DNA from 2 places in the Sphingobacterium lactis genome. Region 1 is predicted to be linked to the other one. Evidence: riboswitches for the same ligand, from Rfam matches in the RefSeq annotation. Region 1 holds a riboswitch; the other holds the start of a gene.
The links. A riboswitch is a leader RNA that binds a small molecule or an ion and turns the genes downstream of it on or off. The one in region 1 is predicted to bind S-adenosylmethionine.
Positions count from the first base shown of each region.

Region 2: another riboswitch for S-adenosylmethionine. It lies ahead of G6N79_RS09210 (5-oxoprolinase); the one in region 1 lies ahead of G6N79_RS05280 (methylenetetrahydrofolate reductase).

Region 1 is NZ_CP049246.1:1,206,029-1,211,537, reverse strand. Features, by position in the region: gene G6N79_RS05290 (GLPGLI family protein) at 1-120, shown strand, start outside; gene G6N79_RS05285 (peptidase associated/transthyretin-like domain-containing protein) at 178-2,709, shown strand; gene G6N79_RS05280 (methylenetetrahydrofolate reductase) at 2,775-3,731, opposite strand; SAM riboswitch class I at 3,779-3,878, opposite strand; gene rimM (ribosome maturation factor RimM) at 3,987-4,514, opposite strand; gene G6N79_RS05270 (30S ribosomal protein S16) at 4,656-5,192, opposite strand; gene G6N79_RS05265 (UvrD-helicase domain-containing protein) at 5,440-5,509, shown strand, end outside.
Region 2 is NZ_CP049246.1:2,103,528-2,109,036, reverse strand. Features, by position in the region: gene G6N79_RS09220 (transglycosylase domain-containing protein) at 1-112, opposite strand, end outside; gene rpoN (RNA polymerase factor sigma-54) at 340-1,803, shown strand; SAM-I-IV-variant riboswitch at 2,636-2,729, shown strand; gene G6N79_RS09210 (5-oxoprolinase) at 2,789-3,049, shown strand; gene G6N79_RS09205 (DUF2891 domain-containing protein) at 3,126-4,235, opposite strand; gene G6N79_RS09200 (DUF937 domain-containing protein) at 4,303-4,992, shown strand; gene G6N79_RS09195 (threonine aldolase family protein) at 5,075-5,509, shown strand, end outside.

The sequences.
Region 1 (5,509 bases):
GCGAAGGTGGTGAAATCTATGGCAGCTTTTCCAGCAAAACAAGGTATTTCTTTGCAAGAATATTATAAGGAGGTAAAACCCTTGTTGAAAACCATGAGTCAGGAAAATATCATAAACTAAGTGCGGCAATTCCTAGCATATTTTTACCGAATCACCTGGTTGGTTCTTTTTCCTGTTATGAGTTTTGCGCAAGTGCAGTTCACTGTTGTCGATTCGCAGCGGAAACCTATTCAAGGTGCGATTGTCAGTATCCACGATTTGGCGGATGAGGTGACTTTTGCACATACCACCTCCGATCAAGCCGGCAAAGTCATGCTGAAGGAAACGACATTTCCATTTTTGCTGAAGGTAAGATCCATGTCTTACAAGCCCTACAGCGCGAAAATTACGACAAAAGTGGATATCCAAGAATACGTAGTACTTTCCGAAAGTGCCATAGCGATTGAAGAAGTAGTAGCCGATATGAACAAAGGGTTTGCTTCACTTCGCAACGATACCATCAAGTTTAACCTAAACGCTTTAAACTTGGCTGGTAGTGATAACCTCAAAGAAATTTTAAATCGAATCCCAGGATTTCGAGTCGATGAAAACTACAAAATAACCCATGCTGGCCAGGAAATCAATAAAATCCTCGTAAATGGTAAGGAAGCGTTTGAATTCCAGAACAAGATTGCATTGGATAATATTGAAAACGCAATGCTGGATGGGTTGAGTGTCATCAATGATTACCGAGACCCTTTCCAGGTAAACCTTGAAGAAGGAAAAACAGACAAGGTCATAAATCTTACCTTGAAAGAAGACTTTTCCAATATCATAAAAGGGAATATAGAATTAATGGGCGGTTATAAGCATAAGTTTAAGATTAAACCATTCCTCTTCTATTTCAGCGAAGGGCTTGCTGTATTTTCCTTAAATAATTTGAATAATATGTATGATAAAGATTGGAGCAGCGAAGATTATTCCGGAGGTCTCCAATCCTACAATTTGGGCTCCCGCTATTTTCGCGATGCGAACCGGAGTACGTTTTATGCGAAAGATCTAACCCTAAATCGGGAATTAAGTTTTCTGAATTCGACAACTGTAAAACGGACGACTGATCAATATACCTTTCAGGCAGTCATTAATTACAATGTACTTTCCTCGTTAAAATTTTCAGAAACCAATACACGCTATTTGGGCAACTCGCTCTACGATAGGCTCAATACGGATAGCTTGAAGGCCAGCATGTTCAGTTACATGCTTAATTTTAAGCATAAGCTATTCAAAACATCCATTTTGGAACTTAGTTCGTCCAATTATAGCGACAAGCTTATTCGGGATGACCGTTTTAATGCTACATATCACCAAGAGCAGCGGTCTTTTTTTGTAGAAGAACGTGCTACTCAAGGCAGCACCATATACGCCCATAAAATCAATCTGGATTCCAAAATTAGCAACAAGATTGCTTGGTCCACTAGTTACAGTCTGAAAACGGAAAACAGTGGTGATCTTTGGGTGTTGCAAAACAGTAATGGTATAGCGGATTCTCCAATTCTTCATCCTGAGAATGACATAAAATTGAAAAACAAGGAGCATACCATTAATTCCAGCCTACATTACAATTTTGCCAAAGGAATGAGTGGAAGTGTGGGCCTTGCCTATTTCAGGACACTCGACAAAGTTGACCGTTATCTCCTGCAATTCAAGAGCAACAGGTTAAGTCCTGAGGTTGAGGTGCATATTAAAACTAAATTCGTCAACGTAGAGGCAAATCTTAATTATAACCGACTCCACCGTTACCTCGCGGAACAGACGAAAAAGGTAAATTATTTCGCAGGAAATCTAAATGCCGACATTTTCCTAGATAACTATAAGAAGAATAAAATCAGAATTTCACTGGATAAGTCAGCACTTTTTGCGCCGATTACAGCAGCACTACCCTATAATGTAGACCGTTATGACCACGTCCTATTCGGTCAAAGTGACCTGTTTTTTGAAAATTTCGATCGTATCGCTGGTAGAATTGCCTATGTGTACGACCTGCCATTCAAAGGTGAATCTTTCCAACTGGCAGTCTTTGGTAATTCCAGTTCGAACACGATCATCCAAACCCTGAATAAAGAAAACAATAGATTCTGGACCTACCAACGCGTGAAGGGTCTTAAACGATATGGTGGCGATGTCTATTACAGTCATAACATGCTTAAGAATAGCTACCCACTTAAGGTTGATGTTTCCTACCGCATAACCCGAGACTCCTATTTTCAATTCCTAGCAAATGAAGAGGTGCCCATTGTGCAAGACAATCATATCATCCAAGCTTGTGTCAATTCTTTTTCAGAAAATCGGATAAATGGGATGTTGAAGATATCCACTGAGATTACAAGCATCAATTACAATGATTCTGAAACCTCAAAACAGGAAAATTACAGTCTTTTGTTCGGTCCACGCTATAACCATAAGAAATTAGTGATAAAAACATTCCTTAAGTACAGTTTCATCAAAGATAGGCAGCAAAGCAATTCCTTTTTGGATATGAACCTTTCAACGCGCTATAGCTTATCCGATAAGCTTGAACTCTTGTTGGAGGCAGACAACTTTTTGCAAAATTTAGGATTGAAATCTGCCGATCCCTTGGGTTTGGTAGATAACCAACAAGGAATGGAATACTTCCAGTCGTATAAAAATCTAGTAGGCTATACGACATTGGGCTTTCGGTACAAATTCTAAACATACAAAATCCCTACTGACATCAGCAGGGCTTTGGTATTATACAGGTATTTCTTCAATTTCCGTTACACCAATTTTTCGACGATTTTCCGTGTCGGTCCAGGGTTACTCATGGTATAGAAATGCAATACCGGTGCACCAAATTCGATCAATTCCTTACACTGCTGTACCAACCACTCCTCACCTACTTGGCGAACATCTGCATTGGTTTTGCAGGATTCCACGGCATCACTCAAATCCTCTGGAATATCCAGATGGAAGATCCGTGGTAGGGTAATCAATTGCTTTTTGGTCGTCAATGGTTTTAATCCCGGGATAATAGGTACATGGATATCATTTTCACGGCATTTCGTTACGAATTCCTTGTATTTTTCCACGTTAAAGAACATCTGGGTTACGATAAATTCGGCTCCCATTTCCACTTTTTTCTTCAACCATTTGAAATCGGTATTGAAGTTCGGGGATTCGAAATGCTTTTCAGGGTAACCGGCCACACCGATACAGAAGTTGGTTTTCTCGGAGGTGACGATATCCTCATGCAGGTATTGTCCGCGGTTCATATCCACGACCTGCTGTAGCAAATCCGTTGCATACGCATGCCCGCCGACGGTAGGGATAAAATCGGCGTCGCCCTTGCGTGCATCGCCACGCAATACCAAGACATTGTCGATACCCAAGAAATTCAGGTCAATGAGTGCATTTTCCGTTTCTTCCTTGGTGAAGCCTCCGCAGATCAGGTGTGGCACCGCATCCACCTTGTATTTACTCATAATCGCCGCACAGATCGCTACCGTTCCTGGGCGCTTTCTATAGGAAACACGCTCCAACAGGCCGTTCGAGTGCTGCTTATACAGGTAATCCTCTCTATGGTACGTAACATCAATGAATGGGGGCTTGAATTCCATCAGTTCATCCATTGTCTGGAATATACTTTGGATACCTTGTCCCTTCGCTGGTGGCAACAATTCAAAAGAATACAGCGTCTTCCCTTTTGCGTTCTTGATGTGATCTACAATTTTCATAAGAATATATTAAGGCTTAGAGAAAACACAGCGGTGACCGGTTCTTCAGCTTATCTTTCCTCGTTAAGGGTAGAATGTAGCACCTTGACTGGTGTCAGGTTGCTAAGGCTTCAGCGGGTCTAGTCCCTCTGCCTTTCTCTATAAGCGACGGCTAATATCGCTAATAGACCTGTAATCTCAAAATGTTAACCGAAAAAAGTAGATCGATTTTAAGCACCCGTCGCCATGGGCATAAAAAAAGGAGGTCTAAACCTCCTAATCTTCTAAGTACATATCGATCAAGCCTTCTGGCAATCGTAACACGATTACCTGCTCTTCCGGGTCAATTCCTACTATAAAATCTTCGTTCAGGGGGAACATGGCGTCTTTGCCATCAATATCTACCGTAGCGATAAATTGTTGGGGCATTTCCTGCACATGGGTAATTTCACCCAACTCGCCCTCACTCTCCTCGATTGCCAGGAAGCCGACCAAATCTTTGTAGGTAAAGTCCTCGGGATCCCGCTCCGGCATTTTATCGTTCGGCAAATACATTTTCTTGCGGACAATAGCCTGCGCCTTATCGATGTGGTCGATATCTTCAAATGTTGCGTATGCCGTACTATTTTGCTGCAGCTTAATGGCATCCACAAAATAAGGAACCAATTTCTTGTTCACCTCCAGAAAAATTAAATCCAGGTCCAGGTCCATATAATCCTCGAATTCGAAGAATAACTGTACCTCGCCTTTCAGCCCACGGGTCTTACTGATATAACCAATATAAAAGCACTGATCTATTGTCATGTTGTGTATTTGATCTGTAAAAATAAGGATTTCTTTCGGGTTGGCGGGAAAATTTACGAACTGCAACAGCTATACCCCGATTTCATGCACAAAAAAAGCCGATTCTTTTGAATCGGCCTTTTCGAATACTGTATGAAAGAATTAACCTTCAGTTTCTTCAGTGTTTTCTGCAGTATCAGCAGCTTCTTCTGCTTCTTCAGCAGCTGTTTCTTCAGCAACTGGAGCGTTTTTAGCAGCGATAGCAGCAGCTCTGTCTTCTTTTTTCTTCGCCTCAGCAGCTAAAGCAGCTTTTTTAGCTTCACCTTTAGTCTCTGCTAAGCCTGATTTTTTACCTTCGATTTGTGCGTCTTTACCTTCAGACCATTTTGTGAATAGTTCTTCAGCTTTAGCTTCATCGAAAGCACCTTTTTTCACACCACCTTGCAAGTGTTTCTTGTAAAGAACACCTTTGTAAGAAAGGATAGCGCGAACTGTGTCAGTAGGTTGTGCACCTTTGTTCACCCAGTCCAAAGATTTTTCGAAATCCAAAATGATTGTTGCTGGGTTAGTGTTTGGGTTGTAAGAACCTAAACGCTCAATGAACTTACCATCACGTGGAGCACGTGCATCTGCTACTACTACGTGGTAAAAAGGTTTTCCTTTTTTACCATGTCTCTGCAATCTGATTTTAGTTGCCATGTTTTAATGATTATTTATGTATTCAACATATCCCCCGAGCTACATGCAAGAGGGGACGCAAAGATAAAAACAAAAATCTATTATCGCAAGCCTTAATTGCAATAGGCAAAATGCCAAACCCCTGGTAGTCAACAACTCTTCTTAATCACGATTGCCCTGCAGCTGCAATTCCATGATTTATCCGATTTAATTTGAGGATTACCCCAATAATCACGATATTCAAATCTTTCAAAACCGTTCAATTTTTATGTCAAGGAAAGCTCCTTTAAAGATCGTTAAGGCCTCCGCAGGATCGGGAAAGACCTTCAGTTTGACCA
Region 2 (5,509 bases), 900 kb from region 1:
ATGACCCGAAAAGACCCAAAAAGTTGATTTGTACCGCGCAAGTGAATAAAATAAGAAAGTAAATAACAATCAGTGCGATACGCAAAAATTTGTTCCTGACACGTCTAAACATACGGTAAATATGAACAAAACTTTGGAAAAATCTACAGTTATTCCACCAAAAAAGCTACTTCTGTACAAAATTAACGAATTTTAACAATTGATGTTTTTCCTTTACAAGGGGACTGGGTATCCGCAGATTATAATAGCAAAAACTGTACCTAAACTTTTTATTAATCGAGATTCAACAATGAATCTCAATTTTAATGCCTATTTTTACCAGACTTAGTAATCGGGGATATGTTAAAACAGACGTTACAGCAGAAATTATTACAGAAACTATCACCTCAGCAAATACAGTTCATCAAATTGCTTCAGGTTCCTACGGTGTCCTTGGACGCCCGTATCAAAGAGGAGCTTGAGGAAAACCCTGCCCTGGAAGATGGCAGCTTGGCCAATATGAACGACCCTGTTGAAGAATATCCGGACAAAGACCCGGACGATGACTTCAGTATGGAAGACAATACCTATGAAGAGGAATTTAGTGTGGATGAATATATTCAGGAAGATGATTACCGCGATTATGGCGGTGGCTATGACCATGACGATGAGGATGGAAAGAAAGAGATCCCCATTGCCATTCAGGATTCTTTCTATGAAAACCTGCAGAACCAATTGGATCTGCTAGCCCTTTCGGATAAGGATTATATCATTGGCCAACAGATCATTGGCTCCCTGGATGATGACGGTTACTTGAGGCGCCAGATCCCTTCCCTGATCGATGACCTCGCCTTTTCGCAGAATGTCATTGTGGAAGAAGAGGAAGTGGAGGAAATCCTGAAGATCGTGCAGACCTTTGACCCTCCGGGCATCGGTGCGCGCAACCTGCAGGAGTGTTTGGCCATTCAGCTGCGCAAAAAGGACCTGACCAACCCGATTATCCAGAAGGCCATGTCGGTGATTGAAAATTACCTCGACGAATTTACAAAGAAACATTACGATAAGATCGAAAAGCAACTTGGCGTTGATTCCGAGGAGCTGAAAGAAATTGTCAACGAAATATTGAAGCTGAATCCCAAACCTGGCGATTCGGGTGCCGTTGCGGGCAAGCAATTGCAGATCATCCCGGATTTCCATATCAGCAACAACGACGGCGTGCTGCACCTGACCCTCAACGGCAGGAACGCACCGGAGCTCCGCGTTTCCAGATCGTATCAGGAGATGTTCGAGCATTATGAAAAAGCCGAAAAGAACGACAAGAAGATGCGCGAAGCCGTACAGTTCGTGAAACAGAAACTGGATTCGGCAAAATGGTTCATCGACGCCATCAAGCAGCGTCAGCAGACGCTTTTGAAGACCATGAATGCCATCATGGAATACCAATACGACTACTTCCTGACCGGTGACGACCGCATGTTGAAACCGATGATCCTAAAGGATATTGCCGATAAGATCGAAATGGATATCTCTACGGTATCGCGTGTGGCCAATTCAAAATACGTACAGACCGAATTCGGCACGTTCCTACTGAAATCGTTCTTCTCGGAAGCCATCCAGACGGAATCCGGAGAGGAAGTTTCCAACAAGGAGGTGAAGAAGATCCTAGAGGAATGTATCGCCAACGAAGACAAGAGAAAACCGCTTGCCGACGAAAAACTGACCGAAATTCTGAAGGAAAAGGGTTATTCCATCGCCCGCCGGACCGTTGCCAAATACCGAGAGGCCATGAATATTCCGGTAGCCAGACTTCGGAAAGAACTATAAGATCAGCTAGGATGCCGGAAGCGGCTATTTAGCTTGAGGTTAATAAAAAGATTGTTCCGGGGTTCGAGGATAAAGCAATGCTATGTTGCTTTATCCTCGAACCCCGGTTTTTTTGTGGAAGTTTTGAAGGTTTCCATGGTGGTTCGGTATCCAGCACAGTGCAAATATCAATAAATGCTATGCTGGCTTCCTACCTAACGAAATAAATCTTTCCAGGGTACTTCCCTGCCCCTCTTTATCCCTCGCTTTCAAAATCCCTGAGAATTCACAAAACCACTGACCAAAAGTACCAAATAAATGTTTATCACCTTTTTTTTCATTTCTACTAAAAATTCTATTAAAACACTTATTATCAATTTTTTACATAAAATTATAAGCCAAATAGCCCAAAAAATTGCTTGGACCTTGTTCGAGGTGAGAGCGTGGTGAGAGCGTACTGAGAACGAGGTGAGAGCGTGTCTATAGACACGGTCCCACCTCGTATGCAATACGGACGCACCACGGACGCACCTCAGACAAGGTCCACACCTATCCCAAGCGACAATAATTCGCTCATTAGGATTTGGAAATTGGCAAATGGGAACGAACAAACTGTGCGAACTGCATAAGGTGAGAGCGTGGTGTCGATATGACTTTACTAAGAAGACACCTGGATTCTAGAAGATTTTACAAAATGATGGAGGAAGGGTGAATGTGGACATCGCTGAACTGAATATACGCAATAAGTTTTTGCTATTCAAATCTTTAAACGTTTAAATTTCACCTGGATATGCAGGCTAATTTTTATTTTTTTTGAAATATTTTTGGAATTAAAAAATAATCCACTAAGTTTGTAGAGTATTCAGAATTGCACAGGCAATACCAACCGAGTGAAGACACCGCGGTGGTAAACCAATACGGGCGACAAGCCAAAAACAACGTACTATAATCAAGCAAATTATTATTCTGAATGCAATGATGGTTAAACTTTTTAAACATGTATTGTATGTCGAACACAAAACCCCTACAACAGCACCTTTTGGAGCAGTTTACGCACTACTCCACCAACGAACTCGTGGTATTGAACAATGATCTGGTCAAGTCCAACTGGGGCACCAGTAAAACGGCATTCCGAACCGCATTGATCAATGCGCTTTCCAGTCGCGGCATCGATCTTTCGGCCATTATCAGCACAGAAGATGGATTTACGCAGATCCATCAGGTGGCCGTAAAACTGCACGAAAACAAATTAATCCCCATATGCTAATGTAAAAATCCCTGCCGATGACATGATTCGACAGGGATTTTCATTTAAACTGTGGTGCGGATCTAAAAGCTAAGATTTAATTTCCGCCACTCCCCTTTTCCACGGCATATAGCGCAAATGTGCCGAGCCAATGCGTTCCCATATAATCGTCCTTGGCATGGAGGTTTCCAATGGAAAAGCGAAAATGCGTATTGGCGATATCCTTGAGGTGCGCAAGCGCAGGGTCTGTTCCGGCTATTCCGTAAAGACAAGCGGCACGGCTATAGTTCAATCCATCCAGATGCACCAATTTACCATCAGTGCGATCCTTTACAATGGCAGGTTCCAAAGCAAAATCCGCTTTATACAATGCTGGCATAAATGCCTTCAACCACTGCTGGTACGCATCTTTATCATAGACCATCCGCATCAGGTTTGCTTCTTCCAAACAAGGGGATAGAAAATCATATCCACTCGGTTCGTAAGCCAGGTCACAGCCCTTGTCCTTTTCGAAAAGCCGAATGGCATTTTCCTTGATGGTCGATGCAAAGGCGGTATCTCCCACTGCATTCGCATATTCTAGGGAAAGCATCAGGCTGAAAGCCGAGTTATCATGCTGTCCAGCACGGATGGGATAGACCAGTTTGGGTAAGTAGCTGGTATAGCGATCCACCAACAGCGTGACCAAGGGTTGCAAGGCAGATGCCCAACGGGACGCATCGGGGTCCTGCCATTGCTGCAGCTCCTCCTGTAATTTAAAGAGCCAAGCCCAACCGTAGGTACGCTCGAAGCTCAGGTTGTTCTCATCCTGGAAAAAGGCCATTTCCTGTGCCACGTTTTCCGGCGTAATGTGCCGATTGAGTACGTCGCGAATCCGACCAGCACTGTCCACTGCTGGATATTTCTGCATCAATTTGACAATGGACCAGTATCCGTGCACAGAGGAGTGCCAATCATAGCAGCCATAAAAAACAGGTCGCAGTGTTTTGGGTGTCTTCAGATCTGCAGCACTCCCCAACGTTTGCCCGAGCTTATTCGGGTACTCCACTTCCAAGCAGTGCGTAGGTAAGGAAAATATCGTTTCGGCAAGTTCAACCGTTAAAGTTGGTGGTTCAGTTTCGGGTGCCTGTACGGTTTTCTGTTCACGGTTACAGCCCATGACACATAAAGCACCGACAAACCCGAAAAGCAAGAATGATTTTTTCATATCTTCGATTTATTGGCAAAATATTTGAGTTCTAAAATAACATTTATAAACTAAAAAAGCATAACACATGAATATCACAGATTTAATCTCTGGCAGCGTTGGATCGCAAGCAATTGAGGGCATTTCCCAAAAATTAGGCGTAGACAAAAATCAAGCACAATATGTAGTTGCAGCAGCTGTTCCGTTAATGATGTCGGCGTTGAACTACAACGCACAAAAAAGTCCCGAAAGAGCAGAAGGCATCCAACAAGCGTTGAGCTCCAAGCACAATGGTGGTATTTTCGATAACCTTGCCGGTCTGTTCAACGATGGTCCTACGGAAGATGAAGATAAAATGGTGAACCATATTTTCGGAAAGAATACGGACACGGTAAAGGAATCCCTATCAGAAAAATCGGGAATCAGCATCGGTAAAATCGGTGGTATCTTAGCACTTTTGGCACCGTTGGTAATGGGTTACTTGGGTAAGCAGCGCCAATCGCAGGAATCTTCAGGTTCCGGTGGTGGCTTGGGCGACCTGTTAGGTAGTATCTTGGGCGGTGGCAACAGCAATACAGCCGGACAAGGCGGTGGCTTAGGTGACATCATCGGTTCGGTTCTTGGTGGCGGAGCTTCCCAGAATAGCCAGCCGGCAGGAAACCAGCAAACCAATACCGGTGGTCTTGGCGATTTGGTTGGTGATTTCTTCAACCAAAAGAACGACAAGAACGCTAAAGGAAGTATCCTAGACAGCCTTGCAGGCATGTTCGGTAAATAAGAAACAAAAAAAATACGATTAAGGCAATCTTTGGAAAAAGGTTGCCTTTTTCTTTGTCCCGTTCCTTCCTTATATTTACAGCATGCAATCTCAAATTAGCTTTAAGAACGACTACAGCGAAGGTGCCCATCTTGAAATCCTAAACCTGCTCACGCAGACCAATCTCCAACAGGAACCCGGTTACGGTGATGATACGTGGAGCCTGGAAGCCAAGGACATGATCCGCGCGCAGATCGGTAATCCCGACGCAGAAGTCTATTTTGTATCGGGCGGGACGCAGGCCAATCTGCTGGTGATCAGCCACCTCCTGAAGTCCTACGAATCGGTTATTGCGGCCGATACCGGACACATCCAGGTGCATGAAACCGGAGCGATTGAAAATTGCGGACATAAGATCAATCTGGTCCCCCATGCCATGGGCAAGATTGACGTTACAGGGATTGACAAGGTGATCAAAGCCCATACGGACCATCATATGGTGAAACCGGCCATGGTCTACCTTAGCCAGAGCACAGAA